Desulfosporosinus acidiphilus SJ4: one gene and its partner. The protein of the gene in region 1 interacts with the protein of each later gene in a pairwise test. Links are inferred from orthologs where the notes say so. Each region holds a gene or a part of one and is shown on either strand. Other genes may lie near its edges.

Region 1 (3,167 bases):
CGAAGTAAGCTCAACGTATGCTTGGCTTTGTGTGACAGTGAACTCGAAGGTAAATTGTTAGGCAGGGTTTTTTAAGCCTTGGATTAATTTTGGGAGGTGCAGTGGATGTGGACAATCTCTCCGGAGGCTTTCGATTTTCTTGAGAAAAGCGGAGTTAAGACGATTTCGGTGGATATGCCGGTGATCATTAACGGATGTTGTCTCCAGATTTCTGAGCCTCCCCTTGTGCATTTGGGTGAGCTCAAAGTGAGAAAAGGGTTAGAGACGGCGCCGGGATCCTATACAGTTATCGAAGTACAAGGGATTAGAATTAACGTTCCTTCCCATTTGAGCAACATGAATCTCGTGGTTGACTTGACGCGCTTTTTCCGCAGAGAGAAATTGGTCATCGAAGGATGGAACCTCTGCTGATTATAGTTTTTTTCGAGAAAAATACAAAAGTCCTTGACACGCTGACGTTTATGGATTAAAATCAACTTCAATAAAACTTAGTAATACCTTTGAACACAATGAAGGGAAGTCCTGGGCTCAAGTTGTTTAGAGAGCTGGCGGTCGGTGTAAGTCAGTCTGCTAAGCCGAAGGATTCCATCCTGGAGTGGCCAATGATGAATTGTGACGGGTTCCGCCCGATAACGCGGACATAAGTTGGCCGATTTTGGCAACATGGGTGGCAACGCGGGAATAACCTCTCGTCCCTAAAGGGATGAGAGGTTTGTTTTATTTTCAAGCCTTTATCATGTGCTTTAATCTGGCTGGAACTTGGGTGGCACCGCGGAATTCCCGCCCCAAATAGGGGCGGGTTTTGTATTCTCACGATCATCCATTAAATAACAATATAGCAAAATAATTCATAAAAAGGAGATAGATGTAAATAATTTAACAAGAGTTGTTCCAGAAAGTTATAAATTAGAAGGAGGATTAATCATGGCAAGAATATATAATTTTTCAGCAGGCCCTGCCGTACTGCCAGAAGAGGTGTTAAAGGAAGCAGCAGAGGAGATGTTAGACTTTAGAAATACAGGTATGTCCGTTATGGAAATGAGTCACCGCTCCAAAGCTTTTGAAGAAATCATTGGCGAGGCCGAAAAAACATTACGAGATTTGATGCACATTCCAGATAATTACAAGGTATTGTTTCTGCAAGGCGGAGCCTCCCAACAGTTCGCTATGATTCCTATGAACTTGATGAAAAACAGAGCGGCCGATCACATTAATACGGGCCAATGGGCGAAAAAGGCCATTGCTGAAGGAAAAATCTATGGCCGAATCAATGTCATTGCCTCATCAGAAGATAAGACCTTTTCTTATATCCCTGATCTCAAGAACTTAAAAATTTCTGATGATGCTGATTATGTGTATATCTGCCATAACAACACAATCTATGGAACAAAATTTAACGATTTGCCGGAAACCTGCGGCAAAACTTTAGTTGCAGATATGTCCTCAGATATACTTTCTGAACCGGTGGATGTGACGAAGTATGGGATCATTTTTGCCGGTGCGCAGAAGAACATTGGCCCCGCAGGAGTCGTTGTTGTTATTATTCGGGAAGACTTAATCACTGACGACGTCTTACCCGGAACGCCGACCATGTTAAAATATAAAACTCATGCCGACAATAAATCACTCTATAATACTCCTCCGGCTTATGGCATCTATATTTGCGGCAAAGTATTTCAGTGGGTGCAACGGCTGGGTGGCCTCGAGGCTATGAAGAAAAGGAATGAAGAGAAGGCTGCGGTCCTCTACGATTACCTTGATTCGAGCAAGCTGTTCAAGGGAACGGTTGCCAAGAAGGATCGTTCCTTAATGAATGTACCCTTTGTTACGGGTTCGGAGGAACTTGATGCTAAATTTGTTAAAGAGTCAAAAGCTGCCGGATTTGAGAACTTAAAGGGGCATAGAACTGTAGGCGGGATGAGAGCGAGTATTTATAACGCCATGCCAATAGAAGGTGTTCAGCGTTTAGTTGACTTTATGAAAAAGTTTGAAGAGGAAAATCAGTGAAATCGTTCAGCTAAAGCTGAACCATGGATAAAACAACTAGATTAAGGAGTAGATACAGATGTTTAAAATTAACCGTTTAAACCCCATAGCCAATGTGGGATTGGATATGCTCACAGACAATTATGAGCTGGTGGAGAGCCTCAAAGATGCCGATGCCGCCATCGTCAGAAGCGCAAATGTTCATGAGCTGGAGCTGCCGAGTTCTTTAAAGGCTATCGCCAGAGCGGGAGCAGGGGTTAACAACATCCCCCTCGATAAATGCGCTGAAAAAGGAATTGTGGTCTTTAATACGCCGGGGGCCAATGCCAACGGGGTAAAAGAGATCGTACTGGCTGGAATGATTCTGGCTTCCCGCGACCTCATTGGGGGAGTGAACTGGGTGAATTCGGTTAAAGAGGAGCCGGAGGTAGCCAAACTTGTTGAAAAGAATAAAGCTAAGTTTGTGGGAACAGAAATCAAAGGCAAGAAGCTCGGTGTTATAGGACTTGGAGCTATTGGGGTTTTGGTTGCCAATATGGCCATTAAACTGGAGATGGATGTTTACGGATACGACCCCTTTATTTCGGTGGGGGCTGCCTGGAAGCTCTCAAAATATATTAAGCCAAGTAAATCATTGGAAGAGATCTACCGAGAATGTGATTTTATTACGGTCCATGTCCCCTTAACAGATTCCACAAAGGGTATGTTCAATCAAGAGGCTTTCGCACTTATGAAAGATGGAGTTAAAATTCTCAACTTTTCAAGAGATACTTTAGTGAATGATGGCGATATGATAGACGCCTTAAAGTCCGGAAAAGTCGGTAAATATGTGACGGATTTTCCTAATCCAGACGTGGTAGGACATGAAGGAGTCATCGCAATACCTCATTTAGGGGCATCCACCAATGAATCTGAAGATAACTGTGCCGTCATGGCGGTTGTGCAATTAATGGACTATCTGGAGAACGGAAATATCAGGAACTCGGTAAACTTCCCCAACTGTGACATGGGGGTATGTACTCAAGCGGAGCGTATCGCCATTCACCATCGCAATGTTCCTAACATGCTGAGTCAATTCACTTCTGCCTTTGCCAAAGAAAACATTAATATTTCGGATATGATGAATAGGAGTAAGGGACAGTGGGCGTATACTATGCTCGATATCGAACCGCCTTCAACTC
Region 2 (3,200 bases), 200 kb from region 1 along the record:
TGATTAGCAGAGTAGTAGAAACGGGAAAACTAAACTACAATCGAACGACTTTGATACTATTAGCGTTGCTATTACCACTTGCAGGCGTAAAGTTTTCTCAAATTGTGCAGTTGATTTACCCGCTGTTTGGATACCTAGGTTTGGTTTTTATGCCAACGATTCTATTTCTATGGATAAAGAGATAAAGACCGTTATCCCGATAGCCTCCGATGGGGAGTATCATACTCGTTTGACTGCAGAGACATTCGTCCAATCCAAATAGCCAGAGTATACGTATGAGTTGCAGTGTGGCTATAAGCTCAAACGCTTGTCGTTATTGCCAGCCACTGCCTAGTTGTACTTTTCCTATCAGACGAAACACTGTCTTCGCACGTGTTAACTTTCCTTGCAGTTTACAACCAAAGTTATTTGCTGATACTGAACAAAAACCGGTTGCAGAAGAGATTGTATTGTTGGCACTCCTAAAAGGGCAAAATTCTAAAATAAGGGGAGTAATAATGACTGAGAAACATTATCTAGTAGGAACGGCAGGACACGTTGATCACGGTAAGACTGAGTTAATACGCGCTCTTTCGGGAATTGAAACCGATCGGCTGAGAGAGGAAAAACAACGGGGTATTTCAATTGAGCTTGGGTTTGCGCATATGGTATTGCCCAGTGGACGAAAAGTAAGTATTGTAGACGTTCCCGGCCATGAACGATTTATTCGGCAGATGTTAGCAGGAGCCAGCGGAATGGACATTGTCCTGCTGGTAATAGCAGCTGATGAGGGAATAATGCCTCAAACTAAAGAACACCTGGATATATTAACGTTATTGGAAATACCTCGCGGCATTGTTGTCCTAAATAAGATAGATCTGGTAGATGAAGAATGGCTTGACCTTATGGAAGAGGATATCATAGAGAAGCTTAAAAATACGGTGTTTGAAAATGTACCCATCTGCCGGGTATCTGCAGTAAAGGGTTTAGGATTAGAACCTTTAAAGAGGGAGATTGATCAGATACTCTCAGAAGTCGAGAGCAAGAAGTCAACAGGCCCTGTAAGAATGCCCATTGACAGGGTTTTTAGCATTCAGGGATTTGGAACAGTAGTAACAGGAACATTACAGAGCGGTACAGTGATTCTCGGACAGGAGCTAGCAATCGAACCAGGGGAGATTAAGGCAAAAGTTCGATCGGTACAAGTTCATAACGAGAAGGTGAAAGAGGCGAGTGCTGGGCAGAGAGTCGCAGTAAATTTAGCGGGTGTTGACGTTGCCGAAGTTGAGCGTGGTTCAGTGTTGGTGACCCCCAACGTGTTTCCAGCAGGAACTATATTAGATCTTTCGCTGCGTAATCTTCCATCTTCCGATAAACCTATTACTCAAAGACAAAGAGTACGCTTTCACATCGGGACAACCGAAGTACTGGGAAGAATTCACCTCTTAAACCATGAGGAACTAACACCGGGTCAAGAAGGGTTTGCCCAAATCCTTCTTGAGGAACCAGTAGCAGTGGCTTCCGGAGATCGGTTTGTCCTAAGATTTTATTCACCTCCACATACAATTGGAGGAGGTAAAATACTAGGAGTGGCGGATTATAAGCAAAAGCGGTTTAAAGAAAATGTACTGGCCCAAATGAGAATAAAAGATCTCGGGGATCCTTTAGATTTATTGGAAAAGGAAATTAGCGAACCGAGAAGTTTTGCCGAACTTGCGACACGCTTGCAGATTAGTACAGATGATTTAGAAAACAGGATAACAATAATGGAAGAGTCTGGAAGGCTAGAAGTGTTAATGGAGGATGATACAAGACTATTATGGGGGAGCGAAGCGGCCAGAAATTGGCGCGAAAGGTTAGTTGAAGTCGTAAGGAACTATGAAACGCACAATCCTCTGCGTCTCGGGATAAGCCGAGGGGAATTAAAAAGCCGCTTAAATAATCAGTGGTCAAATCGTCGTTGGCAAACAGTGCTCGAACAAGGTGCCGAAAAAAACGTATATATTCTAAAAGGAAGTAAAGTTCAATCCATAGATATAGCAAAAATGCCGCAGGAAATAGAAAAGAGGTTAGAAAATCTGAGGGAGAAGTGGCTGTCTCTCAAACTTACGCCACCAGATTTAATAGCTTCTGCAGAGACTCTCGGCATTTCAAAAAATGAAGCGGCAGACTACGCTCAATATTTATGTGACACCGGAGAGTGGATTCATGTTGATCAATATTATTATCCACATATAGAACTTGAGAGAGCGCATGGGCAACTAAAAGAATATCTGGAACATCATGGAGAAATCGGAGTTTCAGAGGTGCGTGAACTTTGGGGGACTTCTAGAAAATATGCCGTGCCATTGCTTGAATATTTTGACCAACAAAAGGTTACGAAACGGATAGGCGACAAAAGAAAACTGTACTAATATTGTCATGACACAGAATTTAATAATTGACACAATGGTGTAACAGATATAAAATATTTAAGTACAAGGGGTAAGTGTTTTATATGTCTGTATTATAACTGTTGTGCGGGGTCTATCCTGGCATTATGCCAGGATTTTTTTTCTCTATCAGACTCCTATGCCGCTTAGCGGCATCACTAATGGATGGAAAATCCATTTTCCTGGGCAGAAGGTATAATCTTCGCTTGTTTACTGCAAGAAGAGTAAATACGTGCGAAGACAGTGTCTTCGTCTGCTGAAATACGTGTAACTAGGCAGCCGCTGGCCAATCCACTCTGCAAACTTAATAGACATTCTTCTGCAGTGTGGATTGACCAAGTGTCTATAAAGCCAAACAAGTGCGATACTCTCCACTGAAGACGATCAGGATGTCAAAGGCCAAGGGCAGAAGACAGGTCACCAATTAATCTATAGTTAGAGGAGTGGTACAGGAATCTAAATGTGAAATTTGGAATTTTGTTATCAGGAATCTTCAAGCGGCAAAAAAATACTTTAACAATGGAAGAGATTAAAACTAAGGGAAAGATAATGGAGGAATAAGAGTGAAAAAAAACAAAGGCAAAGTATTATTAGGTATCGCAGTCTTAATGTTAGGTTTGGTCTCGGGCTGCGGCAGCACTACAGCTTCCAAAGATTCAGGGAATATTAAAATTGGCGGAGATCTGGAATTATCGGGCAATGTAGCTACATTCGGACAATCCGTATTAAACGCAGTCAATTTAGCTTTTGAAGATCAAAATAAAAAGGGCGGTGTTTTAGGGAAACAGA

The links.
Region 2: the proteins of serC (region 1) and selB interact in binary tests that used the Escherichia coli proteins (3 or more experiments, as listed by UniProt). The link is inferred for Desulfosporosinus acidiphilus SJ4 from one-to-one orthologs.

What each region holds. Positions count from the first base shown.
Region 1 is NC_018068.1:4,707,012-4,710,178, reverse strand. Bases 130-2,965 are described here. They hold serC (3-phosphoserine/phosphohydroxythreonine transaminase), read left to right. Parts: upstream 130-924; coding sequence 925-2,007; downstream 2,008-2,965. Other genes in these bases: DESACI_RS21535 (phosphoglycerate dehydrogenase), read left to right, coding at 2,066-2,965; DESACI_RS21545 (hypothetical protein), read left to right, coding at 130-411. Outside these bases: DESACI_RS21550 (carbon starvation CstA family protein), read left to right, coding at 1-8; more of DESACI_RS21545, read left to right, coding at 106-129; more of DESACI_RS21535, read left to right, coding at 2,966-3,167. UniProt on the Escherichia coli protein: Catalyzes the reversible conversion of 3-phosphohydroxypyruvate to phosphoserine and of 3-hydroxy-2-oxo-4-phosphonooxybutanoate to phosphohydroxythreonine. Is involved in both pyridoxine and serine biosynthesis.
Region 2 is NC_018068.1:4,910,720-4,913,919, reverse strand. What follows is about bases 77-2,945. They hold selB (selenocysteine-specific translation elongation factor), read left to right. Parts: upstream 77-497; coding sequence 498-2,393; downstream 2,394-2,945. Other genes in these bases: DESACI_RS24385 (hypothetical protein), read right to left, coding at 2,570-2,770; DESACI_RS22455 (YkvI family membrane protein), read left to right, coding at 77-185. In the rest of the region: more of DESACI_RS22455, read left to right, coding at 1-76; DESACI_RS22445 (ABC transporter substrate-binding protein), read left to right, coding at 2,975-3,200. UniProt on the Escherichia coli protein: Translation factor necessary for the incorporation of selenocysteine into proteins. It probably replaces EF-Tu for the insertion of selenocysteine directed by the UGA codon. SelB binds GTP and GDP.